Regions from separate parts of the Nocardioides sp. NPDC057577 genome, predicted to be linked through region 3. Evidence: riboswitches for the same ligand, from Rfam matches in the RefSeq annotation. Region 3 holds a riboswitch; each other region holds the start of a gene.
The links. Region 3 has a riboswitch for cobalamin ahead of cobN (cobaltochelatase subunit CobN). Riboswitches for the same ligand answer to the same signal wherever they lie in the genome.
Positions count from the first base shown of each region.

Region 1: another riboswitch for cobalamin. It lies ahead of ACFU7D_RS28515 (ribonucleotide-diphosphate reductase subunit beta); the one in region 3 lies ahead of cobN (cobaltochelatase subunit CobN).
Region 2: another riboswitch for cobalamin. It lies ahead of ACFU7D_RS21405 (prenyltransferase/squalene oxidase repeat-containing protein); the one in region 3 lies ahead of cobN (cobaltochelatase subunit CobN).

Region 1 covers NZ_JBHVGB010000266.1:120-4,884, reverse strand. Annotated here, with positions in the region: gene ACFU7D_RS28525 (hypothetical protein) at 1-73, opposite strand, end outside; gene ACFU7D_RS28520 (ribonucleotide reductase N-terminal alpha domain-containing protein) at 93-1,790, opposite strand; gene ACFU7D_RS28515 (ribonucleotide-diphosphate reductase subunit beta) at 1,805-2,803, opposite strand; cobalamin riboswitch at 2,928-3,146, opposite strand; cobalamin riboswitch at 3,236-3,419, shown strand; gene ACFU7D_RS28510 (FecCD family ABC transporter permease) at 3,560-4,534, shown strand; partial or broken gene ACFU7D_RS28505 (ATP-binding cassette domain-containing protein) at 4,531-4,765, shown strand, end outside.
Region 2 covers NZ_JBHVGB010000129.1:5,481-17,407, forward strand. Annotated here, with positions in the region: gene ACFU7D_RS21360 (HAD family hydrolase) at 1-297, shown strand, start outside; gene ACFU7D_RS21365 (glycoside hydrolase family 65 protein) at 294-2,939, shown strand; gene ACFU7D_RS21370 (DMT family transporter) at 2,970-3,854, shown strand; gene ACFU7D_RS21375 (hypothetical protein) at 3,975-4,232, shown strand; gene ACFU7D_RS21380 (alpha/beta fold hydrolase) at 4,229-5,152, shown strand; gene ACFU7D_RS21385 (ECF transporter S component) at 5,154-5,951, opposite strand; gene ACFU7D_RS21390 (ABC transporter ATP-binding protein) at 5,948-7,522, opposite strand; gene ACFU7D_RS21395 (CbiQ family ECF transporter T component) at 7,519-8,634, opposite strand; gene ACFU7D_RS21400 (hypothetical protein) at 8,631-9,272, opposite strand; gene ACFU7D_RS21405 (prenyltransferase/squalene oxidase repeat-containing protein) at 9,266-10,339, opposite strand; cobalamin riboswitch at 10,405-10,549, opposite strand; gene ACFU7D_RS21410 (hypothetical protein) at 10,593-11,234, shown strand; gene ACFU7D_RS21415 (NYN domain-containing protein) at 11,242-11,927, opposite strand, start outside.
Region 3 covers NZ_JBHVGB010000100.1:1,998-16,746, reverse strand. Annotated here, with positions in the region: gene ACFU7D_RS18755 (adenosylcobinamide-GDP ribazoletransferase) at 1-437, opposite strand, end outside; gene cobT (nicotinate-nucleotide--dimethylbenzimidazole phosphoribosyltransferase) at 437-1,486, opposite strand; gene ACFU7D_RS18745 (IclR family transcriptional regulator) at 1,708-2,451, opposite strand; gene pcaH (protocatechuate 3,4-dioxygenase subunit beta) at 2,536-3,312, shown strand; gene pcaG (protocatechuate 3,4-dioxygenase subunit alpha) at 3,309-3,854, shown strand; gene ACFU7D_RS18730 (lyase family protein) at 3,863-5,134, shown strand; gene ACFU7D_RS18725 (alpha/beta fold hydrolase) at 5,134-6,285, shown strand; gene ACFU7D_RS18720 (phytoene desaturase family protein) at 6,295-7,743, shown strand; gene ACFU7D_RS18715 (GNAT family N-acetyltransferase) at 7,754-8,317, shown strand; gene ACFU7D_RS18710 (MFS transporter) at 8,322-9,569, opposite strand; gene ACFU7D_RS18705 (winged helix-turn-helix transcriptional regulator) at 9,685-10,599, shown strand; cobalamin riboswitch at 10,577-10,721, shown strand; gene cobN (cobaltochelatase subunit CobN) at 10,754-14,380, shown strand; gene cobF (precorrin-6A synthase (deacetylating)) at 14,377-14,749, shown strand, end outside.

The sequences.
Region 1 (4,765 bases), on a different contig from region 3:
CGCTCCAGTCGTCCCAGGTCAGGTCGTCGATGGCGTCGGTGGCCTCAGTGGTCGGGTTCTCGTTCATGCTCATGCCTCTCCGTCGAACTGGGTCAGTTGGTGCGGGTCTGCTTGCTGGCCTGGATCCCGGCCCGCGAGCGCAGGTAGTACAGGCTCTTGATGTTCGGGTCGAGCAGCGCGAGCTTGTGGATCTTGCTGATGTATTGAGGCGTCGCGTCGGCCTGGAAGAACAGGTTCAGCGACTGCGACTGATCGATGTAGGCCTGGCGGTCCGAGGCCCGGGCGAGCAGGATCTCCTGGTCGATCTCGTAGCCGGTCTTGAAGACGTCCTTCTCGTGCTCGTCGAGCCAGGTGACGTGCTGCACGGAACCGCCGTTGTCGATGATGTCGGAGATGTGCTCCTGGTCGTAGACGCCGCGCTCCTTCATCACCTCGACGAGGTTCTGGTTGGCTCGCGGCATCTCACCGGCCGAGGTGGTCTGGTTCCAGACGTTGGCGACGTACGGCTCGATGCCCTGGCTGGTGCCGCCGACGATCACCGCGGTGCTCATCGTCGGCGCGATCGCCATCAGGTGGGAGTTGCGCCGCCCGACGCACCACTCCGGGATGCCCGCGGCCGAGCCCATCCACCTCGACGCGGCGTCCGCGCTCGACGAGATCCGCTCGAAGATGTCCTTGTTGAGCGCCGCCGCCTTGTCCGACTCGAACGGCACCCGCTGCTTCTGCAGGTAGTCGTGGTAGCCCATCACGCCGAGCCCCAGGCTGCGGGCCTTCTCGGTGTAGCGCACCGCCCGCTCCAGACCACGGATCGTGCGGGCCTTGCGCAGGAACGCCTCGGCGACCGCGTCCAGGAAGACGGTCGCGACGTACGCCGTGTCCTGGTCCTTCCACTCGTCATAGGTCGACAGGTTCAGCGAGGAGAGCACGCAGGTGTAGGAGTGGTCCTCGTCGGAGAAGAGGGTGATCTCCGAGCACAGGTTGGAGGCCTTGTTCTCCAGCCCGTTGGCCTTGTAGGACTCGGTCTGGGCCGCGTTGACGGTGTCGACCTTCCAGATGTAGCCCTTGCCGAGCACCACCCGGATCTTCAGCACCCGCTGGTAGCGCTCGAGCGCGTCCTTGTCGCCGGCCAGCATCCGGTCGATGAACGCCTGGCTGAAGATCCAGCCGATGTTCTTGTTGGCCGGCTCGCGGAAGATCAGGTCGGCGAGCTCGTAGAAGTCCGGGTGGTCCACCGGCAGGTAGCCCGCCCAGGAGCCGCGCCGGGTGGCGCCCTGGCTGATCTGGTTGGTCATCTCCACGAAGTTGCAGAAGACCGGGACCACGCCGTTGGCCTTGCCGTTGTCGGAGAACTTCGCGCCCCGGGGCCGGACGTCGCCGAGGTAGGCCGAGGTGCCGAACCCGTTCTGCGACAGGATCGCCGCCTCCTTGAGGGTCTCGTAGAAGCCCCAGACCGAGTCCTCCACGTAGGAGCCCTCGCACGAGACCGGCAGGCCGCGGTCGGTGCCCAGGTTGGAGAGCACCGGCGTCGACGGCGAGAGCCAGCCGTTCCAGATCGCCTCGAAGAACGGCTCCTGCCAGGAGACGCCGTCCTCGCGGGGGTACATCTCGTCGGCGAGGTCGCCGGCGGTGGCCGCGATGGTCTCGTAGCGCTCCCGGACGCTCTGGTCGGCCACGGTGTATTTGGCCTTGAACATCGCGTAGCCCGCGGTGGTCATGAAGGCGGGCACGGTGCCCGAAGCCTGCAGCGCCTTGCGCTCGGCGGAGAGTGCTTCCCAGCTGTTGTCACTCATCAGGCTGTTACTCATTAGAAGCTGAACTCCGTCTCGCCGATGTTGCGGTTGTATTCGTTGCCGGTGACCTGGAAGAAGTCGTGGAACTGGGTGCCGTTGATGCCGCTGTAGAACCACTCGGCGATCGGGTTGTCCTCGACCCCGAACAGCGGCTCCATCCGCATGTTCTCCAGCGTCATGTCGACCCGGGACTTCACGAAGGCCTCCAGGTCGGCCTGGTCGATGCCGGTGATGGGCCCGTGGGCGAAGAGCATCTCGACGATCCGGGCCTCGTGGGCGTAGAGGTGCTCGGCGACGCCGCGGACGCGCTCGAACAGGTCGGAGCGCTCGGCCTCGAACTTGTCGGCCGGGACGGTGGCGGCGTACTCGTCCAGGGTGGTGTTGAACAGCCAGGCGCCGCCGGTGGCGTGCAGGTTCTCGTCGCGGGCGGAGAAGTTGATGCCGCTGATCACGTTCTGCAGCAGGTTCTTCCCGCCGGACTGGAAGTGCTTGAGGAAGGCGAAGTTGGAGTAGAGGACGCAGTTCTCCATCAGCGTGAAGACGCTCAGCGCGTAGAGCAGGTCCTCGTCGGCGATCGCGTCCCACACGAAGGCGATCCGCTCGGCCAGCACCGGGTCGTTCTTGTAGGAGTCGTAGAACTCCTCGGTGTCGATCATCAGGGTCTTGTTGAGCTTGGCGTAGAACGGCGCGTGCATGTTCAGCTCGGCGAACGAGAAGGCGTTGGTCATCATCTGGACCTCAGGCCGCGGGAAGGAGTGGAAGAGCCGGTCGCCCCACACCTCGCCGCCGAGGATCAGCTCGTAGATGGTGAACAGTTTCAGCGTCGTCTTGACCGCGGCCTGCTCGGCGTCGGTCATGTTGACCAGGAAGTCCTGCTTGTCGTTCTCGACCGGGATCTCCTCGGCCGTCCAGAAGATGCTCCGCTGCTTCTTGGCCAGGTCCTCGGCCATCGGATAGTCGAAGACGTACGCCGACTTCTCCGTGCGGATCGGTAGACCCTCGGTGTCGATCAAGCCCCATGCCCCCTTGTTCAGGCGGGCCCCGCGGCCCGCTGGATGTCTCGTGCATCCGTGCCGGGGCAGGAGAGGACGGCGTCGTACGCTCGATCCCCTGACCTTCCCTCGAGGTCGCGGACCCCACCATGAGGTGGGCACTGGCAGGTCTTCGGACTCGTGGGCGTCATCGTGCTCGGTCCTAGTGGCCGTCGCTTCCCAGGAGCATGGCTTGCTCCCAGTGCTTCGTGACGGCGGTCGTTCCCACTCACCGCTGCGGGGCAGTCCCGGACTCACACCGGGTTCCCTCTTGCCTCTCCCGCCCCGTCGCCGAGGAAGGAGAACCAGCTGCGAGGACCACTATATGCGGGAATTACACCAATGCAACTTCCTAGATCTTGTGCTTCGCCGTGTCGTCGGAAACATCCCCGGCACCGGTTCGGCGACCCGTGCTAGCCTCGGCGCCGAGTCGAACGCATCCTGATGGATGCCAGGGAACTCCGGTGTGAATCCGGGACTGGCGCGCAGCGGTGAGGGCGACGGCGATGCTGAGAAGCCACTGGGGACGAGTCCCTGGGAAGGCGGCCTCGCCGGGTGAACCCGAGTCCGAAAACCTGTCGGCTCAGATGTACGTCACGGCCCTCGCGACCAGGGTCCAGAGGACCTGAGAGGCCGACCGCCGTGGAAGACCGTGCCCGTGCTCGCGCCCGTGCTCGTGCCGGGAGACGACGCGTCCCGTTCCTACCGCTGGTGGCCGGGTTGCTGCTCGCCTCGGCGATGAGCGTGGTGGCGTCCCTGGCGTTCGGCTCCGAGCACATCCCGCTGACCGAGGTCGTCGCCACGGTCACCGACCGGCTCGAGGGGGAGGCCACCGGGAGATGGGACGTGATCGTGTGGGAGCTGCGGCTGCCGCGCGCGCTGATGGCGCTCGTCGTGGGCGCCGGGCTGGCCGTCGCCGGCGCCGGCATGCAGACCCTGGTACGCAACCCGCTGGCCGACCCGTTCCTGCTCGGCATCAGCTCCGGTGCAGCCGTGGGGGCGACGGCGGCGATCACCACCGGCGCCCTGGTCGGCTTCGGGATCTACGCGGTCTCGACCGGTGCCCTGCTCGGAGCGATCGGGGCAGCGCTGCTGGTCTGGCTGGTGGCGACCGCGCAGGGCGGACTGACCCCGATCCGGCTGGTGCTCTCCGGGGTGGTGCTCTCCTCGGGGCTCTCCGCGATCGCCTCCTTCCTGGTCTTCGCCAGCGACGACCCGCGGGCCGCGAACTCGGTGATGTTCTGGATGCTCGGCAGCGTCGGCGGCGCCAGCTGGGAGAAGTTGTGGGTGCCTGCGATCGTCGGTCTCGTGCTTGCCGCCGGGATGCTGGCGCTGCACCGGTGGCTGGACGCGCTCGCCGCCGGGCCGGAGACCGCGGCAGCGCTCGGCGTCAACGTCGCGGCGCTGCGCGGCGCCCTGTTCGTCGGCCTCTCGGTGCTGGTCGGGGTGCTGGTCGCGGTGAGCGGCGGGATCGGGTTCGTCGGCCTGATCGTGCCGCACGCCGCCAGGCTGCTCGTCGGGGCCCGGCACCGGGTGGTGCTCCCGGTCGCGGCGCTGGGCGGCGGGCTCTTCCTGCTGTGGGTCGATGTGCTCGCGCGGATGGTGGCCCGACCGCAGGAGATCCCGCTGGGGGTGGTCACCGGCGTCGTCGGTGCACCGCTCTTCCTGCTGCTGATGGGCCGGAGCCGCTACCGGTTCGGTGGTGAGCGATGAGTGGGCGCGGCGGCGCGGGGCCGGTGCTGCGGCTGCGCGGGGTCGGGGCCCGTCTGGGCGAGCGTGAGGTGCTGCGCGATGTCGACCTCGACGTACCTGCGGGGACCAGCCTCGGGATCGTGGGCGTGAACGGGGTGGGGAAGTCGACGCTGCTGCGCATCCTGGCCGGCGTACTGCGGCCGAGCACGGGACAGGCCCACCTCACCGACGACTCCGGCCGGCTCCAGGAGA
Region 2 (11,927 bases), on a different contig from region 3:
CTGCTGGACCGCTTCGAGACGGTCGTGTCGGGTGCCGTCGCAGATGAGCTGGGGCTGCCCGGCAAGCCTGCACCGGACACGTTTGTCTACGCCGGTAAGGTCCTCGGAGCCACCCCGAGCGAAGCCGTCGTCCTCGAGGACGCCGTCTCCGGGGTGCGCGCCGGCAAGGCAGGCGATTTCGGGCTGGTCGTCGGGGTGGATCGTGGCGCCGGCCACGACACCCTCACGGCCGCCGGCGCCGGTCTTGTCGTTTCCGATCTCGACGAACTCGTCCCTGCTCAAGGAGCACAGCAGTGAGAACCAACGTCGGCCCGAACCCCCTGGACCGGGCCCGTTACCCCATCGACCCGTGGCGGCTGGTGGAGACCAGCTACTCCCCCGACGACCTCGGTCTGACCGAGACGATCTTCAGCGTCGCCAACGGCTATCTCGGCATGCGCGGCACCCCCGAGGAGGGTCGCCCGACCTACGCGCACGGCACCTTCATCAACGGGTTCCACGAGACCTGGCCGATCCGCCATGCCGAGAACGCCTACGGCTTCGCCAAGACCGGCCAGACCATCGTCAACGCCCCCGACGCCAAGATCATGAAGATCTACGTCGACGACGAACCGCTGACCTTCGGCACCTCCGACCTGGAGGAGTACGAGCGGGTGCTCGACTTCCGCGAGGGTGTGCTGCGCCGACACCTGGTGTGGCGTACGCCCTCGGGCAAGCGGGTCGCGATCAAGTCGACCCGGATGGTGTCGATGACGCAGCGGCACCTCTCGATCCAGACCCTGGAGATCACGATGCTCAGCGGCGCGGCGCCGATCGTGATCTCCTCCCAGCTGCTCAACCGGCAGGACGGCAAGGACGAGTACCACGTGCCGTCGGCGGCGCTGGGCGAGGGCATGGACCCGCGCAAGGCCTCCGCCTTCGACACCCGGGTCCTGCTCCCGCAGATGTCGGTCGCCGACGAGGAGCAGATGACCCTCGGCTACCGGTGCGCCAACTCGGGGATGACGATCGCGGTCAGCGCCGCCCACCAGATCGACACGCCGGACCCGGTCGAGACCGTCGTCCGTGCCGAGGACGACCTGGCCAAGACGGTCTTCAGGGTCGACGCGACCGAGGGCAGCACGCTGCGGGTGCAGAAGACGGTCACGTACCACACCTCCCGCGGGGTGCCGGTGCGCGAGCTGGCAGATCGCTGCGGACGTACGCTCGACCGGGCGATCCGGCTGGGCGTCGGCCACTTCGAGCGCGACCAGCGCAACTGGTACGACGAGTTCTGGTCCGCCGCCGACGTCGAGATCTCCGCCACCGCAGACGACGACGCCGAGGACATCGCCGCGGCCCAACAGGCGATCCGGTTCAACCTGTTCTCGCTGGCCCAGGCGACGGCGCGCACCGACGGCCTCGGCGTCCCCGCGAAGGGCGTCACGGGCTCCGGCTACGAGGGGCACTACTTCTGGGACACGGAGTGCTACGTCGTCCCGTTCCTCTGCTACACCCAGCCCGAGGTCGCCCGCAACGTGATGCACGCCCGCTCGGTGATGCTTCCCGCGGCCAGGCAGCGGGCGCTGGAGATGGCCGCGAAGGGTGCGCTGTTCGCCTGGCGCACCATCAACGGGCAGGAGGCCTCGGCCTACTACGCCGCCGGCACCGCGCAGGTGCACATCGATGCCGACATCGCCTTCGCGCTGATGAAGTACGTCTACGCGACCGGTGACATCGGCTATCTCATCCGTGAGGGCGTCGACATCCTGGTCGAGACCTCGCGGATGTGGGCCGATCTCGGCTTCTGGCGCCACAACGGCGAGCCGTCCTTCCACATCCACGGGGTGACCGGGCCGGACGAGTACACCACGGTGGTCAACAACAACCTGTTCACCAACGTGATGGCCCGCTACAACCTGGAGAAGGCCGTCGAGACCATCGAGATGCTCCGGGCGGACTACCCGCGCGAGTATGCGCAGGTCATGGGCCGGCTCGACATCTCCCCCGACGAGGTCGACGAGTGGGGTCGCTGCGCCGCCGCGATGCACATCCCCTACGAGGAGGGGCTCGGCATCCACCCGCAGGACGACAACTTCCTCGACCGCGAGGTGTGGGACCTGCCCAACACCCCCGACGACGTACGTCCCCTGCTGCTGCACTACCACCCGCTGGTGATCTACCGGTTCCAGGTGCTCAAGCAGACCGACGTGGTGCTCGCCCTCTTCCAGCAGGGCAACCGGTTCACCCCCGAGGAGAAGCGGGCCGACTTCGAGTACTACGACCCGATCACCACCGGCGACTCGACGCTGTCGGCGGTCGTGCAGTCGATCGTGGCGGCCGAGGTGGGCTACCAGGACGACGCGCTGCGCTACTTCTACGACGCGCTCTACGTCGACCTCCACAACATGCACGGCAACACCGTCGACGGGATGCACATCGCCTCCACCGGGGGTGTGTGGGGCGGGCTCGCGTTCGGCTTCGGCGGGATGCGCGACTACGACGGCAAGCTCTCCTTCGACCCGCGCCTGCCGGTGGAGTGGGGCTCGCTGGTCTTCCGGGTGCAGTGGCACTCGACCCGGATGCAGGTCGCCGTCACCCGGGACCAGATCGTGTTCACCGTCGTGGACACCCCGGGCGAGGAGTTCGACATCCCGATCAGCGTTCGCGGGGAGGAGTTCGTGGTCTCGAAGGGATCGCCGGTCATCGTGCCGCTCGCCGACCAGGGACCGCGGATCGGCGCCCACATCGACGAGGAGCCGCACCGCGGCATCCGCCCCGACGGATCGCGGATCACCGCCACCGTGCCCCCGCCGATCCCGCCGGAGATCTACGAGCAGGACCACACCGAGCACGCCACGATCCCGAACGACTCCGTGCGCGGGTCCGAGCGGCTCGCGGAGGAGGCCAACAAGGCCACCAACCTGTCCAACGTCTCGCAGGCGGACTCGGCGCAGTAGCGGGTCTTTACGTCGTTCTAGACTGACCGGGTGGTCATAGCTTCCTCTTTCCGGGCGAGGCTGGCCCACCCGGTCGTTCTGGTTCTGATCGGGATCGCGTCGGTGCAGGTCGGCGCGACCTTCGCGAAGTCGCTCTTCGACGAGGTCACCCCGACGGCCATGGTGTGGCTGCGGCTGACGCTGTCCGCGCTGATCCTGCTGGCGATCACCCGGCCCAGGGTTCGCGGTCTCTCGCGCCGCGACTGGCTGGTCGTGGTCGCCTTCGGGGCCTCGCTCGGACTGATGAACTGGGCCATCTACCAGTCCTTCGCCCGGCTCCCGATCGGGATCGCGGTCACCATTGAATTCATCGGTCCGCTCACGATCGCGCTGGTCACCTCGCGTCGGGCCCGCGACCTGGTCTGGGTCGCGCTGGCCGCGGCGGGGGTCGTGCTACTCGGCCTCGAGCCCGGCCGGATCTCGGTCGTGGGCGTGCTCTTCGCGCTGTTCGCGGGGGCCTGCTGGGCTGCGTACATCGTGCTGTCGAAGGCGACCGGTGCCCGCTGGGAGGGGCTCGACGGGCTCGCCCTGGCCTCCACCGTCGCGGCGGTGGCACTGACACCTGCGGCGATGGCGTACGCGGACGGGCTCGGCTCTCCGCACGTGTGGCTGGTCGGGCTGATCGTGGGCCTGATGTCGTCGGTGATCCCCTACTCCCTCGATCTCGTCGCCCTGCGTTCGATCAAGTCGGGGCTCTACGCGATCCTGATGTCGCTGGAGCCGGCCGCCGGCGCTCTGGCCGCGATCCTGATCCTCCACGAGGGGCTCTCGGTCCTGCAGTGGCTGGCGATCGCCTGCGTCGTGGTGGCCTCCGCGGGAGCGACCCGCACCGGGAAGCCCGAGCATCACGTGCCGGCGGAGTCGACCCCGGTGTAGTGGGGCGTTTCACACAAGCGACATCGGAACGTCACTGACTCCGAACGTCGGGGTCACTACAGTTTGGTGACAACTCCCCCTCCGCCGCCCGGTCCGCCGCCTGTCCTTGGAGTTGCTCCGTTGTCGACCATCACCGCACCCGTACACACCCCTGCCGTCGCCCAGGTGGCCGCCCTCCTCGCCGCACGCACCGCGGGGCGAATGGTCGGCCCGTTCGTACGACCGATCCAGCTGCTGCTCGCCTGGCCGGTGACCTCCCAGCTCGCCGCCCGGCACAACGCCAAGGCCGCCGAGGAGGCCATCCTGCTGCGGCGTGCCGAGCGTGAGGACGTACAGAACTATCTCCAGCTGCTCGCTTCGGAGAGAATGTCCGCATGAATCTACCGCGGGCGATGGCCGAATCGACGGTCGCGTTCCGTGACGTGCTCTCCGACGACGGCACCTTGATCCGTGCCTGGACCAACGACCCCGAGGGCGTGATCGAGGGGCCGACGGTGCTGCTGTGCAACGGCCTCGGCACCAGCCCGTGGAACTGGCCGGCGCTGCTGCACACCTCGTGCGGCGTACGCGTCGTCTCCTGGCAACACCGTGGCACCTCCGGTTCGGCGCGGCCGAAGGACCCGGAGCAGACCACCTCGAGGCACTTCGCCGAGGACGCGCTGTCGGTGATGGACGCCTTCGCGCTCTCCCGGCCGGTCGTGATGGGCTGGTCGATCGGGGTCAACACCGCTTTCGAGCTGGCCGCGGACCATCCCGAGCGGGTCTCCGGCGTCTTCGGTGTCGCCGGGGTGCCCGGGGACACGTTCAAGTCGATGCTGGGACCGCTGCGGCTGCCCGCCCCTGCGGCCGCGATCGTGACCCGCACGGCCTCGAGGGTGCTGCGTCGCACCGGCTCCCTGATCACTCCCCTGGCTGCACGCCTGGACCTCGGTCCGCGGGCGATCGAGGTGTTCTCCAAGGCCGGCCTGATCGGCAAGGTCCCGGATCCCGAGCTCGCCGCGGCGGCGCTGGCCGAGTTCCTGACCACCCCGGTCGAGTGGTACTTCCACCTCGCGCTGCGCACCTCGCAGCGCCGTTCGGTCTCGCTGCGCCGGATCAAGGTGCCGGTCGTGCTGGTCGCGGGCACCCGCGACCTGATCGCAGGGTCGCGCCACATGTCGCGGGTCGCCGCCGGGGTCAAGAACGGCACCTACGTCGAGCTCGAGGGCACCCACTTCGTACAGATGGAGCAGCCCGACCGGGTCCACCAGCTGCTGCTCGCCTTTCTCGCACGGGTCGCCGAGCACCAGCGCGTCTGACCTACCCGGTGGTCGAGCCTGTCGAGCGGACGACCCCGGTGACCGTGGCCCGACGGGCGACGCGGCGCAGGGTGGCGAGCACGGCGGGCCCGAGCAGGGCGATGGCGACCGCGGTGGTGATCGCGCGCACGGTGTCCCAGCTGCTGGTCGAGGTCACCAGGGTGTAGCGCAGGAAGGTCGCCAGGTTCTCGCTGAACTCTGCACCCGGCTCGTAGGAGAGGTTGCCGCTCGCGCCGGGCACCGTGACGCCGGTGAGCAGCGGCCAGCCCTGCAGGTTGAGGAGGAGCCCGTAGGCGTAGGAGGCGAAGACCCCGTACGCCGCCAGCAACCCGATCTCCCGGCGGCCGCTCGCCCGCGGCAGGAGCCCGGCCCCCATCGCCACCCAGGCGGCGCCGATCATCTGGTAGGGCAGCCACGGTCCGACGCCGGCGGTCACGAGCGCGGCGACAAACAGGCTGGTGCAGCCGAGGACGAACCCGAAGGCCGGACCGAAGACCCGGCCGCCGAGGATGAGCATGAAGAAGACCAGCTCCACCCCACCGGTGCCGGCGGAGATGGCGCGCAGGACGGCCTCGATCGCGCTGAGCACGCCGAGGACCGCGATCATCCGGGTGTCGATCCCGCCCGTGGAGAGCTCGCTCAGCAGCACCACCAGCATCAGCGGCAGCAGCGCCAGGAAGATGAACGGCGGCTGCACCCGGTCGTAGCCGTGGAGCAGCAGCGGCCACCCGAACATCATCAGCCCGGCGACGGAGATGATCGCGAGCAGGACCGCCGTGCGGGGCGAGAACCTGATCATCCCTCGCCCACCGCCTCGACGATCTCGCGTACGGTCAGCCGGCCCGGGCCGAAGACCTTGCTCACCTGCGGCGCGAACGCGGGCGACTCGGCCGTGACGGTGCGTACGTCACCGGCGGAGACCACCTCGCCGTCGGCGAGCACCACCACGTCGTCAGCGGCCTCGGCGACGAACTCGACGTCGTGGGTCGCCACCAGGACCGTCTTTCCGGCTCCGGTGAGGTCGCGAAGGATCTCCGAGAGGGCCTGCTTGGCGGTGTAGTCGAGGCCGCGGGTGGGCTCGTCGAGGAGCACGACCGGCGGGTCGGCGCTGAGGATCAGCGACAGTGCCAGCGCCAGGCGCTGACCCTCGGAGAGGTCGCGCGGGTGCTGGTCGTCGGGGATGCCCGGGACGAGGCTGTCCAGGATCTCCCGGGTCCGTGGGCCACCGGCGTCGCACTCCTCGGCCACCGTCTCCAGGTAGAGCAGATCGGCCGCGGTCTGCGGCAGCAGCCCGACGAGGGCGCGCCGCCGTTCCGGGTCGAGGGCCGCCGGATCCTTGCCGGCCACGGCGACCGACCCGGCCAGCCGTTTCTGGGTCCCCTGCAGCGTCCACAGCAGCGTCGACTTGCCCGACCCGTTGCGTCCCATCAGCGCCGTCACCCGCCCCGCGGGCAGCTCGATCGAGACGTCGTGCAGGACCGGCCTACGTCCTCGGGTGACGGTGAGTGCGCTGGTCGAGCCGCCGGAGCCGCTGGGCGGTGGGGGCGTGTCGAGTCCGACACGGTCAGCAAGCGCCACACCTCTCGCCTTCCGCTTGGCGTCCCGCACGGTCAGCGGCAGCGGCGACCAGCCGAGCTCGCGGCCGAGCTCGACGAGCGGCGGCACGATGGGCGAGGTCTCCAGGATCTCGGCAGGGTCGCCGACGGCGACGGAGCCGTCGCCGACGAGGAGTGCGATGCGGTCGGCGAAGGGTACGACCCGCTCGAGGCGGTGCTCGGCGAGCACGACGGAGGTGCCAAGGTCGTGCACCAGCCGGGTGATGGTGGCGAGCACGTCCTCGGCGGCGGTGGGGTCGAGGGCGGAGGTCGGCTCGTCGAGCACGACGACGCGCGGGTGGGTGGTGAGCACCGAGCCGATCGCGACGCGCTGCTGCTGCCCTCCCGAGAGCTCCCGCAGCGACCGCTGCCGGAGCTCGGCGATGCCGAGCAGGTCGAGGGTCTCCTCCACCCGGCGCCGCATGGTCGCCGGCGCGAGGCCGAGCTGCTCCATCCCGTAGGCGAGCTCCTCCTCGACCGTGTCGGTGACGAACCCGGCCACCGGGTCCTGGCCGACGTAGCCGATGATCCCGGCGCGCTCGCGCGGCGGGCTGTGGACGATCGAGGCCCCGTCCAGCCGGACGTCACCGTCGAGCACGCCACCGGAGAAGCGCGGCACCAGGCCGGCGAGCACACCGAGCAGCGTCGACTTCCCCGAGCCGGTCGGACCGGAGACGAGCAGCAGCTCGCCCTCCTCGATGGTGAGGTCGACGTCCTTGAGCACGTGCTCGGAGGAGTCCGGCGGGGTGAACGTGATGCCTCGCAGGTCGATCATGCGACTGCCTCCTCGTGAACGCGCGACGATGCCGGTGGCGGGGCGGCGACGGCCGGGACCAGCCCGACGAGCACACCCAGCATGGCGCTCAGCGTGACGGGCGGCACGGTACTCACTCCTGGAAAGGCGACCGGGACCTGATCACGGGCGATCCACCAGCCCACGGCGCCGACCACGATCCCGCTCGCTGCCACCACGACCTCCGGCCAGCGCCATCGGTCGGGCCGGTAGACGGTCCGCGTCACCCGGCGGCCCGCGAGCGCCAGCCCTGCGGCCGCGGTGCCGACGCCCAGGCTCAGCATGGTGACGGCCAGCCACCCGGGCGTGGTGCCGTCCAGCACCGCGTAGACACCGGCGCAGAGCCCGACGAGCGAGACGAGCATGAGCACCGAGGTGATCCGCCGGGTGGCGACCGGGACGCCGGCCGTACGCCCGTAGCCGCGCGTGTCCATCCCCGCCGCCAGCGCCATCGACCGCTCCAGGGCGTCCTCGAGCACCGGCACCAGGAAGCGCCGCAGCCGCTTGACCTTCCCGGTCGCACCGGCACGCAGCCGTTGCGCGGCACGCACCCGCTGCACCGACTCGGCCAGCTGCGGCAGCACCGTCACGGCGACCACGACAGCGGTGCCGACCTCGTAGAGCGCCGGCGGAAGCGAGCGCAGCAGCCGCTTCGGGTTCGCCAGCGCGTTGGCCGCGCCGACGCAGATCACGATGACACCCAGCCGCATCCCGTCGTAGAGCCCGGCCAGCAGCGCTTCCCGGGTGAGCGGCCCGAGCAGCCGGATCCCCAGCACCCACTCCGGGAGGGGGATCTCGGGAAAGTCGATGAGCACGTGACCCGGCACGGCGCCGAGAAGCACCCGGAAGAGCACCCGGGTCACGACGATGAACACCGCGAGGCCGACGTAGAGCCGGAACGCCTTCGCCCACGGCTGCTCACCGCGGCGCGCGGCGACCACGACCGACACGACCCCCACCACGAGCAGGAGCAGCAACGGATTGGTGGTGAAGGAGGCGTACGCAGCCATGCCGATCGCCCACACCCACCAGGCGACGGGGTGCAGATCACGGGGCAGGCGCGCGACCGCAGCCTCACGGAAGAGGTCGCTCATCGTCGTCGCCACCACACGACTCCGGCGACGGTGAAGAGCGCGAGGATCCCCGCGGGCGCGATCCAGGCGGGCAGATGCTCGGCCTCGGAGGCCGAATCTGTCGATTCCTCCGGAAATAACTCCGGCGACGGGCTTGAGGGCGCCCCCACAGCATCCCCAAGATCCGTCGCCGGAGCGGTAACGACATCGTCGTCTATCCACGTGAACGCAACACCCTGCCCGGAGGTCACGCTGATTTCGGTAACATTTCTGGAGGCGTAGCTCCAGGCCCCCGATTCGTCGGTGATCCACAGCGACCAGTACGCGTCGGCAGGCGGCATCTGGGCGCAACCGGCGGTTTTCGGTCGCTCATCGACGCGACATACGACGCTGGGCATCGAGGTCACATAGGTGAGCGGATGTCCGGCCTTCTCGAAGAGGTCGGCGCCGGTGTCGCCCTCCTCGGGCTGGACACAGGTCACCTCGGGGCCGCCGCCCAGCGCGTTGGGCTCGACGACGACGGTGACGCCGTCGCACCCCTCGGCGACAGCGACAGCGACAGCGACAGCGGCAGCGGATGCGGAGACGGGCGTGAGGACGGGTGCGGTGGCCCCGGCAAGGATCGCCAGGGCCACCAACGAGGACCGCAGGATCAGCACGAGCTCTTCGCGGTCGCGTCCTTGGGCAGGAAGACCAGCGACGGCAGCGCCTGGGCGGCCGCGAGGCGATACATCCCCTCGGACTCCTTGGTCAGCCCCTTGGTGTTGCCCTCGGTCAGCGCGGCATCGTCGTAGGCCACCGCGCCGGCGTCGTCGCCGCAGGTCACGACGTGGTCGGCGACCCAGGTCGCCGCCTTCTCCGCGGCCTCGGTCTCACCGGCGCGCCCGAACGCCCACCCGGCCAGGCCGGTGGTGTTGGAGTTGGCGACGTTGCCGGTGGCGGCCTTGAACGAGCCGTCCTTCGCCTGGGTCTCCTTGAGCCACTCCACGCCTGACTCGACGGCCTTCTCCGCCTCGGGGGAGGCCACACCGGACAGGGCGATCAGCGCGAACGCGGTGGCATCGGCGTCCGGGACGGCCTTCGGGTCGGCGTCGCAGGTCTGGTCGGCGGCGGTGGGGTCGGCAGCGAAAGTGACCCGGAACCACCCCTCCTCGCACTGCTGCCCGGCCAGGAACCCCGTCGCGGCCGCGGCCTTCTTGCTCTCGGCGTTGTTCAGCGCCCACACGGCGTACGACTGTCCGATGGTGTTGGAGTAGTCGGCCGCCTCCTTGTTCTTGGGGTCGAGCTCGTCGGCGATGCGGCCGTTGGCGGCGACGGTGCCCTCGAGCTGCTTCAGCAGACCGGGGTCGGTGGCGTCCACGTTCTGCTGGAGGACCAGCGCCTTCGCGGTGGCCCCGGCCGAGGTGACGGTGCCGAACCCGGGCGAGGTGTAGGCCTTCTTGTTCGCCATCACGGCCGAGGCGATCGTGGAGAGCTCCTCGTCGTAGCCGCCGACCTCTGCCAGCGCGATCCCGATGTCGGCGCTGAGCCCGAAGTCGTCGGTGCCGTACTGCGCGTTGTGGGCAACACCCTCCGGCGCCTGGGCCACGAGCCAGTCGGCCACCGAGGTCGACACCTTGGCGTCGTAGGCGGACTTCTCCCCCTCCTCGATGGCTTTCTCGCCACAGCCGGCGAGCGAGGTGAGGGCGAGGGCGGCGGCGATGCCACCGAGGACGGTCTTCTTCATGGTTCCTTCCGCGCTGTTCGTCGGGAAGGCCCAGGGCCGACCCGCTGCTTTCCACGACAGCGTCAGGTCAGTACGCGTCCGTCGGCAGGTGCTCCGGCTCGCCCAGCACACTCGGTGCTCGGGCCTACGGTTGCGGGTCAGCGCCGGGATTCGACCGGCTTCCCCCACCACGGCGTGTGTTGATTGAGTGGCAACATCTTATGCCTGGCAGGGGCCGCTTGCGGGATCGCCGATGAGCAGTCACTCTGTCCCCATGCGCCACAGGATTCTCGGCCTTGTCGCAGCGTCGATCTCGGCCACCCTTCTCGCTGTCCCCGTATCCCCGAGCGCTGGTGCGGCACCGGCGCGGACATCGGTCACGTACGCCGATCTGGTCGCCATGTTCGGCGAGAAGGTCGGCGACCGACGGACCGTCGAGACCGGTCTTCCGAGCCTCAACCGCGCCATGGCCGACGCCGACATCACCACCGCCTACCGCCAGGCCGCCTATCTGACCACCCTCGCCAACGAGAGCTCCTTCCACCACGACGCCAAGGGCCCCCACGACAAGCGGAAGTACGCCGGCCGCGGCTACATCCAGCTGACCGGCGAGGCCAACTACTCCGATGCCGGCACCTACTTCGACATCGACCTGCGCCGCCGCCCCGAGCTCGCCCGGTCGCTGGACTACAGCGCGCCGATCTCGCGGTGGTACTGGACCGTCGCCCGTGACATCAACCCGCTAGCCGACGCTCTCGACATGGGCGCGGTCAACGCGGCGATCGGCTACCCGCGCAACAAGGAGGAGGACACCGAGCGCTGCCGCGAATTCAAGGCCGCGCTGAAGCACCTCAACGGGTCGGTGCCCAAGGGCATCAGATGCGCCCGCCCCGCCTCCGTCGCGGAGACCCGCTAGACATACGTCACTTCTTGGTGCGCTTGTCGCTGACCGCGATCGCCGAGGTGCCCTCGTCCTTGAGCTCGAAGAGGTCGATCGCCTTGATCAGCTTGGTCCAGGTGGCGTATCCGTAGTTGCGCGGGTCCTCGGAGGACTGGTTGCGGATGCGTGAGACGACCGTTCCGACCAGGGCCCAGCCGTCGTCGTCGGCGGCCGCGGCGATGGAGTTGCGCAGCAGCTGGATCAGCCGGGCGTTGCGCTTCAGCAGCTGCCCCGAGGTCGCCGAGGACGGCTTGCGGGCAGGCGTGGCGCCGGCCTCGGCGTCGGCGTCGGTCTCCTCCTCGGAGCCGCCGAGCTTCTCCACCACGGTGAACCGGGTGCAGGCGCTCTTGAACGGCGCCGGCGTCTTCTCCCTGCCGTAGCCGTAGACCGCGCGCCCCTTCTCCCGCAGGTAGTGCACCAGCGGCGTGAAGTCGGAGTCGGAGGAGACCAGCGCGAACGCGTCCGGGATCGCCGCGTGCAGCAGCTCGACGGCGTCGATCGCGAGCGCCATGTCGGAGGCGTTCTTGTGCGCGGTCAGGTCGAACTGCTGCATCGGCCTGATCGCGGCATCGTGCAGCTCCTCGATCCAGCCCTTGAGCTCGGACTTGGTCCAGTTGCCGTAGGCCCGCCGGATCGTCACCTCGCCGTACTCGGCCAGGTCGTTCAGGA
Region 3 (14,749 bases):
ACGGCGACGAGCACCGCGGAGCGTACGGCCTCGCCGTCCAGCACGGAGGCCAGCGCCGCCACCTGGAGACCGAGGACGAGGACGATCGCGGTGACCCCGGCCGGGCCGGAGGTGCCGGTCTTCATGACCGCCAGCGAGCGCTCGCGGTTGTAGGAAGCGGCCATCCCGTCGACCGTGTCGGCGAGGCCGTCGAGGTGGAGCGCCCGGTTGCCGACGACGACGGCGCCGATCGCGAGCAGGGCGGCGACCGAGTGCGGTAGCCCGGCGAGCTGCCCCAGGAGTGCGATAGCGCCGGCACCCAGTGCGAGGGGCAGCGCGGCCAGAGGCGCGACCGCCATCGCCACCGCGGCCCGACGGCGGTCGACCTGCTCGGGAGGAGGCACGGGCATCGCGGTCAGCGTGCCGACCGCGAGACGCCAGGCGTCCCGTACGAGCATCAGGCAGGGTCTCCAGGAGCGAGCTCGGAGAGCAGGGCGACGTCGCGCAGCAGGGCGACAGCGCTGCGTACGACTGGGACCGAGGCGACCGCGCCAGAGCCCTCGCCGAGCCGCAGGTCGAGGTCGAGCAGCGGCACCAGGCCGAGCTTCTCCAGGGCCATCGACTGAGCGGGCTCGGTGGAGCGGTGGCCGGCGGCGAACCAGGCCGCAGCGCCGGGCTCGATCCGGTCGGCGGTCAGGGCGCAGGCGACGCTCATCAGACCGTCGAGGAGGACCGGGGTGCCCTGGCGGGCGGCCTCGAGGAGGTAGCCGGTGGTCGCGGCGAGGTCTGCGCTGCCGAGCGCGGCGAGGGTCTGGATCGGGTCAGCGGTGCGTTCGCCGGCACGAGCGAGGGCGGCGGCGATCACGTCGGCCTTCAGACGCAGCGCGTCGTCGCCGATACCGGTGCCACGACCGGTGACCTCGCTGGCGGGAAGCCCGAGCCCGGCGGCCACCATCGCGGCCGCAGGGGTGGTGTTGCCGATGCCCATGTCGCCGCTGATCAGCAGCTCCGCACCGGCCGCGATCTCCTCACGGGCCACCGCGGCGCCGGCCTCCAGCGCGCGCGAGGTCTCCTCGGCGGTCAGCGCGTCCTCGAGATGGATTGCGCCGCTCCCTCGCCGGATCTTGTGCCGGGTCAGCGCCTCGCGGGTCGTCGCGTCGAGATCCTCGAACTCCTCGTCGACACCGAGGTCGAGCACCCGGACCTGGACGCCGTGGGCCTTCGCGAGCGCACTGACCCCGGCCCGACCGCCCAGGAACGTACGCACCATCGCGCCGGTGATCGCCGGCGGGAACGCCGAGACCCCGTGCTGGGCGACGCCGTGGTCCCCGGCGAAGATCACCAGGCGTACGTTCTCGACCGGCCGCGGCGGCACCTCGCCCTGGCACGCGGCCACCCAGACCGCGAGCTCTCCCAGGCGACCCAAGGCGCCAGGAGGCGTCGCGAGGGCTCCTAGGCGCTCGGTGGCAGCGCGGCGTACGTCTTCGTTCGGGGTCTGGATCGTCACTCGCGCAAGGTACCTCACCCCGGCACCGCCCGCTCCCGCTGGTTGAGCCGCGAGCGCCAGCGAGCGTGTCGAAACCAACACGGCGCCATCGAGCGCCGACGGACCGTGTTGGTCTCGACACGCCTCCGCCTAGCGGCTCCGGCGGCTCGACCAGCGGGGGACGACGGCTCGACCAGCGGAGACGGCTCGACCAGCGGGGGACGACGGATCGACTACCGGACTCAGGGGAGGGCGCGGGCGACGCCTTGGGCAGCGACACGAAGGGCGGAGACGAGGCGGAGGCGGTTGCGGCGGAGGTCGGAGACGACGATGCCGAGGGCGCCGACGACGCCTGCGCCGGTGGTGATCGGGACCGAGACCGAGCAGGCGCCGAGGGTCATCTCCTCGGCGGTGGTCGCGTAGCCCTCGGTGATCACCCGGTCGAGCTGGCGCCGCAGCAGGCCGGGGGTGGTGATGGTGTGGCGGGTGAACGGCCTGAGCGGGCCGGCCAGCACCCGGTTGCGTACGTCCTCGGGCGCATGAGCCAGGAGCACCTTGCCTACGCCGGTGGAGTACATCGGCAGGCGCGAGCCGACCGAGGAGACGATGGGTACGTTGCGGGTGCCGCGCAGGGTCTCGAGGTAGAGCACGTGGTCGTCCTCGCGAACGGCCAGGTGGACGGTCTCCAGCGTCGCCCCGTAGAGGTCGTGGAGGAACGGTGCCGCGACCGAGCGCAGGTCGGTCGCGACCGGGGCGAGCAGGCCGGCGTCCCACAGCCGGCGCCCCACCACATAGGTCCCGTCCATGTCCCGCACCAGAGCACCCCACTCGACCAGCTCGGCGACCAGGCGGTGGGCGGTCGGGAGGGAGAGGTCAGCGCGCGCGGCGAGCTCGCTGAGCGTGAGCCGGCGATGGCCGGCGTCGAAGGCGCCGATCAGACCGAGGACGCGCGAGGCGACCGTGCGCCCTCCGCTGCCACCTGCCATGAGCCCCACCTCTTTCCATCAGACCTTTCGCTCAGCGGAAGTCCGTGCTTTCATCGTACGCCTCCGCCACCTAGCGTTCGGAACGTGACAGCGACCACCGAGACTCAAGCCGACCTCTCGGCCGAGATCGCCGAGCTCGAGAAGCTCAGCATCGAGGCAGACGCCGAGGGTCAGAACGTACGTCAGCCCCTGCTGGACTACCCGCCCTACCGATCCAGCATCCTGCGCCACCCCACCAAGGACCCGCGCCACGCCGACCCCGAGACCATCGAGCTGTGGGCCCCGTGCTTCGGGAACTCCGACGTGGACCCGCTCGAGGCCGACCTGACCATCGCCGGCAGCAACGAGCCGATCGGCGAGCGGATCACGGTTAGCGGCCGCGTGACCGACGGCGAGGGGCGCCCCGTACGCAACCAGCTCGTCGAGATCTGGCAGGCCAACTCCGCGGGTCGCTACATCCACAAGCGCGAGCAGCACCCGGCGCCGCTCGACCCCAACTTCACCGGTGTCGGCCGCTGCATCACCGACTCCGAGGGTCGCTACCGGTTCCAGACGATCAAGCCCGGCCCCTACCCCTGGGGCAACCACATCAACGCCTGGCGGCCGGCGCACATCCACTTCTCGCTCTTCGGGCGCGCCTTCACGCAGCGGCTGATCACGCAGATGTACTTCCCCAGCGACCCGCTCTTCGCGCTCGACCCGATCTACCAGTCGATCACCTCCCAGCGGGACCGTGACGCCCTCGTCGCGGCGTACGACCACGACCTCTCCACCCCCGAGTACTCGATGGGCTACAACTGGGACATCGTCCTGACCGGCCCGAGCCGCACCTGGACCGAGCCCGAGGAGGGCGACCTGTGAGCACCGTCCCGACGCCTGGCCAGACGATCGGCCCGTTCTTCGGCTACGCCCTGCCCTACGAGGGCGACGCCGACCTCGTACCGCCGGGCAGCGCCGGCTCGATCCGGCTGCACGGCCATGTCTACGACGGTGCCGGCAACCCGATCCCCGACGCGCTGCTCGAGATCTGGCAGACCGACGCCGAGGGCAACATCCCGCAGGCGGAGGGTTCCCTGCACCGCGACGGCTGGACCTTCACCGGCTGGGGCCGCGCCGACACCGACCCGAGCGGTCACTACACGTTCTCGACGGTGCTCCCGGGCGCTTCTGATGAGGGCAGGGCGCCGTTCTTCGCTCTCACCGTGTTCGCCCGAGGTCTGCTCGACAGGCTGCACACCCGGATCTACCTGCCCGAGCACCCCGCCAACGCCGGCGACACCCTGCTGGTGTCGCTGTCCGAGGACGAGCGTGCGACCCTGGTGGCATCGGCGGACGCAACCGGGTTGCGGTTCGACATCCACCTCCAGGGCGACCGCGAGACCACCTTTCTCACCTACGGCTGAGGAGTCGAATGTCGCTGCTGTGGCCCGGCGAGGAGCGCGCCGGGGATCTCTTCTCCGAGGCGGCCTATCTCGCTGCGATGGTGCGGGTCGAGGAGGCCTGGCTGGCCGCGTCCGTCTCCTCCGGGATCGCCCCGGCACAAGCACGTACGCCGCTGGCCGACCTGGTCTCCGCGGACGACGTCCGGGGGCTCGCCGAGGGTGCGGAGGCAGGGGGCAACCCGGTCATCGGCCTCGTCAAGCTGCTGCGTGGCAGGCTCGACGGTGAGGCCGCCCGGTGGCTCCACAAGGGCCTGACCAGCCAGGACGTGGTCGACACCGCGCTCGTGCTCTGCCTGCGTGATGTCCTCGATCGCGTCGAGGACGAGCTCGGCGCGCAGGCCGCTTCGCTCGTCGGGCTTGCCCGGGACCACCGCGCCACGGTGATGTCCGGACGCACCCTGACCCAGCACGCGGTGCCGATCACCTTCGGGCTCAAGGCCGCGACCTGGCTCTCCGGGCTGAGCGATGCCGCCGAGGCCCTCCGCCGGACGCGTACGTCGCTGCCCGCCCAGATCGGGGGCGCGGCCGGCACCCTGGCGGCGGTCGTCGGCCTGGCCCGGCTCCGCGGTCTCGGCGATCCCGTGGCCGCCGCCCAGGAGGCGGCCACGACCGCGGCGACGAACCTCGGACTGACCTCGCGAGCCCCCTGGCACACCAACCGCGCCCCGCTGACCGCGGCCGCCGACGCGCTGGTCACCGCGGCCGACACCTGGGGCCGGATCGCCACCGATACCACTGTGCTGACCCGCCCGGAGATCGGCGAGCTCGCCGAGCCGGCCGGTGAGGGACGCGGTGGTTCCTCGACCATGCCGCACAAGTCCAACCCGGTGCTCTCGGTCCTCATCCGTCGCCACGCACTCGCCGCTCCCCCGCTGGCCGCGACCCTCCACACCGCGGCAGCGAGCTATGTCGACGAGCGCCCCGACGGTGCCTGGCACGTCGAGTGGGAGACCCTGTCGACCCTCGCCCGCCGCAGCGCCGTCGCCGCCTCGCAGACCACCGAGCTCCTCGCCGGGCTCCGCGTCGACGCCGCCCGGATGCGCGCCACCGCCGAGGCCGCGGTGGCTGACCTGCTGGCCGAGCAGCGGTCGCTGACCGGGTTCGTGGGAGGCGAAATACTCGCCGGAACCGATGCCGCGACCGGTCTCGACGCCAATTCTCTTGAGTCCAGCCTCGGCGCCACCGACGCCCTCATCGACTCCGCGGTCGCCCGCGCCCACGAGATCTGGAAGGACCTGTGATGACCCCGAGGATCACCCCCGTCGAGCTGGCCGGAGACGCGAGCAAGCCGATCCTGGTCGTCGGCCCGTCACTGGGCACCTCGATCACCGCGCTCTGGTCGGCCACCGCCGAGCTGCTCGCGGACAGCTTCCACGTCATCGGCTGGGAGCTCCCGGGCCACGGCCACGGCGCACCCACCGGCGAGGTGTTCTCCATGGCCGACCTCGCGGCGGGCGTGCTCGCCTGCGTCGACGGGGTCCTGGCCGACCGCGGCGAGCGCCACGGCACCTTCGCCTACGCCGGCGACTCGGTCGGCGGAGCCGTCGGCCTCCAGCTCCTGCTCGACGCACCCACCCGGGTGAGCGCCGCGGTGCTCACCAACACCGGCGCCAAGATCGGCGAGCCCGAGGGGTGGCACGACCGGGCGGCGACAGTCCGCAAGGCCGGCACCGCCTCCCAGATCGCCGGCTCCACCCAGCGCTGGTTCGCCCCCGGCTTCCTCGAGCGCGAGCCCGCCCGGGGCGGTGCCCTGCTCCACTCGCTGCGCGACGCCGACGCGGAGAGCTACGCGCTGGTCTGCGAGGCGCTGGCGGCGTACGACGTCCGCGGCCGGCTCGCCGAGATCGCTGCGCCGGTCCTGGCGATCGCGGGAGTCGACGACGCCCCGACCCCGCCTGCCTCGCTCGAGGAGATCGCCGTCGGGGTGCGCAACGGGCGGCTCGTCAGCCTGGATGCCGTCGGCCACCTCGCCCCCGCCGAGGCGCCGCACGCCGTCGCCACCCTGATCACCTCCCACGTGCGGGCCTCGGACCCGGCCTACGCGGCCGGGATGAACGTACGCCGTCAGGTGCTCGGCGACGACCACGTCGACAGAGCCACCGCCGCGATCACCGACGTCAACCGCGACTACCAGGACCTGATCACGCGCTACGCCTGGGGCACGATCTGGACCCGCCCCGGCCTGGCCCGCCGGGACCGCTCGATCGGCGTGCTCACCGCCCTGGTCGCCGGGCGCCACTTCGAGGAGCTCGAGTTCCACCTCCGCGCCGCGCTCACCAACGGGCTGACCCGCGAGGAGATCATCGAGGTGCTCCTGCAGACCTCGATCTACGTCGGGGTACCGGCGGCCAACACCGCCTTTGCCGTCGCCAACCGGGTCCTGAACGAATAGTTTGTCGACGTGACCCGCACCGCGACCGTCGTAGGCGCCGGACCCAACGGCCTGGCGGCTGCGATCGTGCTCGCGCAGCGGGGAGTGAGGGTGACTGTCCTCGAGGCCGCGGAGACCATCGGCGGCGGTACGCGCACCGCCGAGCTGACCCTGCCCGGGCTGCGCCACGACATCTGCTCGGCGATCCACCCGCTCGGGGTGGCCTCGCCGCTCTTCCGCGAGCTGAAGCTGGAGAGGTACGGCCTGACCTGGCGCTTTCCCGAGATCGAGCTCGCCCATCCGCTCGATGAGGGCGAGGCCGCGCTGCTGCACCGTTCGGTCGAGACGACGGCTGCCGGGGTCGGCGCCGACGGGCGGCGCTGGGAGCAGGTTTTCGGCCCCGTCGTACGCGACTTCGACTCGATCACCGACCAGATTCTCGCTCCGCTGCTTCGCCTGCCGAGGAGGCCGCTCCGGATGGCCGGCTTCGGGATCCGGGCCGCCCCGCCGGCGACCGTGCTCGCGCGAGCGTTCCGGGAGGAGAAGGCGAGGGCGCTCTTCGCGGGCTGCGCCGCGCACGCGTTCCAGCCACTCGACCGGCCCGGCACCTCGGCGGTGGGCACGATGCTCGTGGTCAGCGGGCACCGGCACGGGTGGCCGGTCGCCGAGGGCGGCTCGCACTCGATCACCCTCGCCATGGCGAGGCTCCTCGAAGAGCTGGGCGGCACCGTCGTCACAGGGGTCACGGTCCGCAGCCGCGCCGACCTGCCCGAGGCGGACGTCACCCTCTTCGACACCAGCCCCGGCGGCTTCGCCGACATCGTCGGGGACGCTCTGCCGCAGCGCCCACGACGGGCCATGCGGCGGTGGCAGCTCGGACCCGCGGCGTACAAGCTCGACCTGGCAGTACGCGGCGGGATCCCCTGGCGCGACCCGCAGGTCGGGCGCGCGGGCACCGTGCACCTCGGCGGGACGATCGCGGAGGTGGCATCGAGCGAGCAGGCGATCGCTGCCGGCCGGATGCCGGAGCGACCGTTCGTGCTGGTGGGGCAGCAGTACGTCGCCGACCCGTCGCGCTCGGCCGACGGCCTCAACCCGGTCTGGGCCTACGCCCAGGTCCCGCACGCCTACGGGGGCGATGCGACCGACGCGGTCCTGGCCCAGATCGAGCGTTTCGCCCCCGGCTTCCGTTCGCAGATCGTCGACACCCACGTCACCACGCCGGCCGACTATGCCGCGTACAACCTCAACTACGTCGGCGGTGACATCGGCAGCGGCGCCAACACGCTGCGCCAGCTCGTCATCCGCCCCACCCTCGCCACCTACGAAACCGGCATCCCGGGGATGTTCCTGTGCTCCGCGGCGACGCCGCCGGCGCCGGGCGTCCACGGCATGTGCGGCTACCACGCCGCCCGACGGGCGCTGCGCCACCTCGGTCTGAACCAGAAACCAGGTGCCGGCGGCGTACCTCCTGGTTAGCCTCTCGCTCATGCCCCAGGCGATCCTGCACACCGAACGGCTCGAGCTGGTCCCGCTGAGCGAAGAGCACCTGCCGTTCCTGGTCGAGCTCAACTCGGACCCGGTGGTGCTGCGCCACCTGTTCACCCGCGCGCTCACGCCTGCGGAGACCGAGGAGCGGATGCACCGGTGGATCCGAGTGGCGAAGGAGACGGAGGGGCAGGGCAAGTGGATCGGTCATTCGGCCGGTGAGGCCGTCGGGCTCTACATGTTCGAGCCGCCCGACAGCCCGCCGCGCACCGATGCCGCCGAGCTGGGCTACCGGCTTCCGCAGCGCCACTGGCGCAAGGGCTACGCGAAGGAAGGCTCGCTCGAGCTGCTCCGTCACGGGTTCGAGGACCTCGGCGTCGACCGGGTGATCGCGCAGACGATGGCCGTCAACGACGCCTCGCGCGCGACTATGGTGTCGGTCGGGATGAGCTTCGTACGCGCCTTCCACGAGTCCTTCGAGGAACCGCTCGCCGGGCACGCCGACGGCGAGGTCGAGTACGAGATCACCCGCGAGGCCTGGCTGGTGTCCGAGCAGAGCAGATAGGGCCTCACCTGTCAGCGGCGGACAGGCCGACCTTCGCTCCCGGTTCCTCGAAGTCCTCGAGGTTGCGCAGCGTCCGGATCGGGCTCTTCCAGAGGACGACTGGTCCGAGCAGGAGCACCGCAGCGGATCCGAGGAGCGTGAGACGGGGACCGATCAGCTCCGCGCTCAGGCCGGCCACGAGGCTGCCGACCGGAATGACTCCCCACGACACGAACCGCACGGTCGCCATCACGCGTGAGAGCAGCTCCGGCGGGCTGGCGACCTGCCGGTAGGTCCGGGTGACCACGCTGCCTGGCACGACGCTGCCGGCGAAGAGCAGGTTTCCGGCAGCGAAGCAGACCCAGCCGACCCAGCCGCTGCCGAGCGGGATCACCGCTGCCCCGATCGCACCGAGCAGGCCCTCGAACATCAGCACCCTGGCAGAGCCGAATCGACGAACCAGCCAGGGTGTGATCGCGGCGAAGACCAGCGAGCCGATGCCCTCGGAGGCGAGCAGGATGCCGACGAGACCGGGCGGGGTGTCGAGCTCGTGGACCAGGTAGTAGGCGAACAACGCGAGCTGAACCCCGCATACGAAGTTGACCACACAGGCCCACCACGTGGCCGGCGCCATCACCGGGTGCCGGGTCACGAACCGCCAGCCCTCGGCCACCATCGATGCGATCGACTCCGAGGTGTCGCCCTGGGGCTGACGACGCTCGGGAAGCCGTTGCAGCAGGATCGCCGAGCCGAGGTACGAGAGGGCATCGACGAACAGCGCGGGGACGGCGCCGATCACCTGGACAAGCACACCGCCGAGCGACGGCCCACCCAGCTGGGTCGCGGCGTGAGTGCCGGAGATGAGGCTGTTCCGGCTGGTCAGCTGCTCTTTCGGGACCACGCTCGGCAGGAACGTCGTATTCGCGGCGAAGAAGAGCACCTCGGCGAAGTTGACCGCGAGTGCGACGACCAGCAGCTGAACCAGCGTGAGGCCACCTGCCCACCACACCAACGGAACACTGAGGATCGCGGCGGCGCGCGCGAGATCCGCGAGGACCTGTACGCGGCGCAACGGGAGTCGCTGCACGATCGCGCCCGCGGGCAGGCCGATGAGGATCCAGGAGAGATACCCGGCCGCCGCGAGCAGCCCCATCTCGAACGCGCTCGCCCCCAGCACCGTCACCGCGGTCAGCGGCAATGCGACGGCAGTGACCGCGGTCCCTACGCCGCTCAAGGTGCCGGCGGACCAGTAAAGCCAGAATGACCGCGCCACGCGGCGTACCTCTTCCATCCGAGCCCTTCCGGGTGAGTTCCAAATTGGAACTATATGCAACCATGTATGCGTCGAGGCCGCCACCCGAATTGCCCGACCGACCAAGGAGACGCCGATGCGCCGCGATGACCTCACCGACGCCGACTGCGGGATCGCGCAGGCGCTCGGCGTCATCGGCGACTGGCAGAGCCTGCTGATCGTGCGCGAGTGCGCCGCCGGGGTGACCCGGTTCGACGGCCTGGTCCGTGAGCTCGGGCTCAGCCGCCGCGCGCTCACAGAGCGGCTCAACTCGCTCGTCGCCGACGGCGTCCTCGCCAAGCACGCCTACACCGACCGCCCGCTGCGCTACGACTACCAGCTGACCGGGCGCGGCCGCGGGCTACTGCCCGTCCTGGTCGCTCTCCAGGAGTGGGGAACGCGGTACGTCATGGGCGACGGCACCCTGACCGCGACCGCCGGACCGGACGAGGAGCGCCGCCTCGAGGACCTGCTGGGCACGACGCCGCCGGACGTCGAGATCACCTCGCACCGCGACACCCGCCTCCACATGACCGGCGAGGACACCTGGACCGTCGCCTTCTTCTTCCCCGGTGCCTATGCGCCGAAGAGCCACGGCTACCCCCCGGGCTGGGGCGATATCCCCGGGACCCGGGGCTGCACGCTGGAGTGCCAGACCTACGCCGAGCACTACTCCGACTTCACGACGCTCGGCGCCCGCGTGGTCGGGGTGAGCACCCAGCGCCCCGACCAGCTGGCCGCGTTCGCGGAACATGCCGACCTGCCGTACGACCTCGCCTCGGACGCCGACGGGGTTGCCGCAGGCGCCTACCGGCTGCCGGTCTTCCGTGCCGGCGGCGCTGACCGGCTCAAGAGGGTCTCCCTTCTCCTGGACCCGGCCGGCGTCGTGCGGCACGTCCAGGCCCCGATCACCGACCCGGGCGGATCAGTCGAAGACATGCTCACTGTTCTCCGCGAACGAACTTCCGCCACCGACGCTACCGGCCCGAGGACGCAGCAGCCCAGGAGGTAGGCTGCGAGCACGCTCGTGGCGCAGGAACCCGGTGAGAGTCCGGGGCGGTTCCGCCACTGTGATGTCACTCCCAGGATCGGGCGTGACACAGCCAGACACTGGCCGCGGGCTATCCGACCGATCGACGGGGCGAGAACCCCTAGGAGGACCCGGCATGGCCGACCCTGCACGCGTACGCATCGCCCTTCTGTCCACCTCGGACACCGACCTGCTCTCGGCCCGTGCCAGCGGCGCCGACTACGCCTGGGCGAACCCGTCGCGGGCGACCGACCTCGAGGCCGTCGTGGCCGGCGTCGACCTGGTGGTCTTCCGGCTCCTCGGCTCGCCGACGGACCTGTGGGACGGGCTGAGGGCCGTCAAGGAGCGCGGCACCCCGGTGGTCGTCCTCGGCGGCGAGCAGCAGCCGAGCGCCGAGCTGATGGAGCACTCCACGGTCCCGATGGGTGTCGCCGCGGAGGCACACCGCTATCTCGCCGAGGGCGGACCGGGGAACCTCGCCCAGCTGCACGCGTTCCTCTCCGACACGGTGCTGCTGACCGGGTTCGGGTTCGAGCCGCCGGCGGAGGTGCCCGCATGGGGGTTCGCTGAACGTGTTGGTCTCGACACGCCTCCGCCTAGCGGCTCCGGCGGCTCGACCAGCGAGAAGGCGCGGATCGGGGTGCTCTACTACCGCGCCCACGAGACCAGCGGGAACACCGCGTTCGCGCACGCGCTGGCCGATGCCATCGACGCGACCGGAGCGGCCACCGGCGTACCCGTCTTCGCGGGCTCGCTCCGTTCTGCCCCCGACGACCTCTACGAGGCGCTCGGCACCCTGGACGCGCTGATCGTGACCGTGCTCGCGGCCGGCGGCTCGGTCCCCGCCTCGGCGAGCGCCGGTGGCGAGGACGAGGCCTGGGACGTGGAGCGGATGGCGGCGCTCGACATCCCGGTGCTCCAGGGCCTGTGCCTGACCAGCTCGCGCGCGGAGTGGGAGGCCTCCGACGACGGCGTCACGCCCCTCGACTCGGCCAACCAGATCGCGATCCCCGAGTTCGACGGGCGGATCATCACCGCGCCGTTCTCGTTCAAGGAGCTCGACGAGCAGGGTCTCCCCCACTACGTCGCCGACCCCGAGCGCACGGCCCGAGTGGCCAGGATCGCGGTCAACCATGCCCGGCTGCGACACACCCCCAACGGCGAGAAGCGCCTCGCGCTCGTCCTCTCCGCCTACCCGACCAAGCACGCCCGCATCGGCAACGCGGTCGGCCTCGACACCCCGGTCTCCGCGATCCGGATGCTCCGTCGCCTCCGCGAGGAGGGCTATGACCTGGGCACCGACAACGAGGTCGTACGCCTCCTCGACGGGGTTGACGACACCGCTGCCGGCGATGCGCTGATCCACGCGCTGATCGCCGCGGGCGGTCAGGACGAGGAGTGGCTGACCAACGCGCAGCTGACCGACGCCCACGTCCGGATCTCGAAGGCAGACTACGACGAGTGGACCAAGGATCTCCCCGCTGACCTGCGCGAACAGATGGTCGAGACCTGGGGTCCGACGCCGGGCAACCTGTTCGTCAACGACGACGGCGAGCTCGTCCTGGCCACCCTCCAGGCCGGCAACATCGTCATCCTGATCCAGCCGCCGCGCGGGTTCGGCGAGAACCCGGTGGCGATCTACCACGACCCGGACCTTCCCCCGTCGCACCACTATCTGGGCGCCTACCGCTGGCTGGAGAACGGCTTCCGCGCCGACGCCGTCGTCCATCTCGGCAAGCACGGCTCGATGGAGTGGCTGCCCGGCAAGAACGCCGCGCTCTCGGCGTCCTGCGGCCCGGACGCGGCCATCGGCAACATGCCGCTGATCTACCCGTTCCTGGTCAACGACCCCGGCGAGGGTGCCCAGGCGAAGCGCCGTGCGCACGCCACGATCATCGACCACCTGGTGCCGCCGATGGCGCGCGCGGAGTCCTACGGCGACATCGCGCGGCTGGAGTCGCTGATGGAGGAGTACGACCGGATCTCCTCCATGGACCCCGCCAAGCTGCCCGCCATCCGTGGCGAGATCTGGCAGCTGATGAAGGCCGCCGAGCTCCACCGCGACCTCGGCATGGAGGAGCGGCCGGAGGACGACGACTTCGACGACTTCATGCTCCACATCGACGGCTGGCTCTGCGAGATCAAGGACGCCCAGATCCGCGACGGGCTGCATGTGCTCGGTGCCGCGCCGGCGGGTGAGGCCCGCGTCAACCTGGTGCTCTCGATCCTGCGCGCCTCGCAGGTCTGGGGCGGTGTCGGCGGTGCCGTGGCCGGCCTGCGGGCGGCGCTCGGGCTCAAGGAGGGCGCCGACACCCGCGCGGTCGACGAGATCGAGACCCAGGCTCGCGGCCTGGTGGAGCGGATGGACGCGGCCGGCTGGGACCCGGCCGTCGCCGGCACCCTCCACGACGACCCGGCCGTGCAGCAGGTGCTCGTCTTCGCCGCCGAGCAGGTGGTACCGCGGCTGAACGGGACGACCGACGAGCTGTCCGCGATCCTGCACGCGCTGGACGGTGGCTTCGTCCCCGCGGGGCCCTCGGGCTCGCCGCTGCGGGGGCTCGTCAACGTACTTCCGACCGGGCGCAACTTCTACACCGTCGACCCGCGCGCGGTCCCGAGCCGGCTGGCGTGGCAGACCGGGCAGGCGATGGCCGACTCGCTGCTGCAGCGCTACCTGGACGAGACCGGCGACTACCCGACATCGGTCGGGCTCTCCGTCTGGGGCACGTCCGCGATGCGTACGTCCGGCGACGACGTCGCCGAGGTGCTCGCACTGCTCGGGGTGCGGCCGGAGTGGGACGAGGCGTCGCGCCGCATCACCCATCTCGACGTCATCTCGCTCGCCGAGCTCGGCAGGCCGCGGATCGACGTGACCGTACGCATCTCCGGGTTCTTCCGCGACGCGTTCCCCCACGTCGTCTCGATGCTCGACGACGCGGTCCGGATGGTGGCCGACCTGGACGAGCCGGCCGCGGACAACTTCGTCCGCGCACACACGCTGGAGGACCTGGCCGAGCACGGCGACCAGCGCCGCGCGACGGCCCGCATCTTCGGCTCCAAGCCCGGTTCGTACGGTGCCGGGATCCTGCAGGTGATCGAGGCCGGCAACTGGCGCTCCGACCAGGACCTGGCCGAGGTCTATACGTCCTGGGGCGGCTTCGCCTACGGCCGCGACCTCGACGGCGCCCCGGCGGCCGACGACATGCGCACCAACTACCGCCGGATCAAGGTCGCCGCCAAGAACGTCGACTCCGCCGAGCACGACATCGCCGACTCCGACGACTACTTCCAGTACCACGGCGGCATGGTCGCCACCGTCCGCGCGCTGACCGGCAGCGAGCCGAAGGCGTACGTCGGCGACTCCACCTCCCCCGACGCCATCAAGACCCGCACGCTGCAGGAGGAGACGAACCGCGTCTTCCGGGCTCGCGTGGTCAACCCGCGCTGGATCTCGGCGATGCAGCGCCACGGCTACAAGGGCGCCTTCGAGCTGGCCGCGACGGTCGACTACCTCTTCGGCTTCGACGCGACCGCCGGCGTGGTGCAGGACTGGATGTACGAGAAGCTCGCCCGCGAGTACGTCCTGGACGAGACCAACCAGGAGTTCATGCGATCCTCGAACCCGTGGGCGCTGCGCGGGATCGTGGAGCGGCTGCACGAGGCGGCCGAGCGGGGGCTGTGGGAGGAGCCCGACGCCGAGCTCGTCGCGCAGATGCAGGAGATCTATCTCGACATCGAAGGCGATCTGGAGGAAGGCCAATGACATCTTCTGGGCAGCGCACGATCAAGATCATCGGCGTCGGTCCCGGCGACCCCGACCAGGTCACCCTCGAGGCCGTCGCCGCGATGCGGTCGGTCGACTACTTCCTGGTCACCGACAAGTCGGGGACGGTCAAGAAGGGCATGCCCGACCCGCTGGTGCGGGCCCGTGAGGAGCTCCTCGACCGCCACCTCGACCAGCCGGCGCGGGTGGTGAAGGTCGCCGACGCGCCGCGCGAGCGGCGCGAGGAGTTCACCGGGACCGACGAGGACTACCAGGCGGCCGTCAGGGAGTGGCACCGCGCCCGCGTCGAGCGCTATCTCGCGGTCCTCGCCGAGCACCCCGGCGACGTCGGCTTCCTGGTCTGGGGTG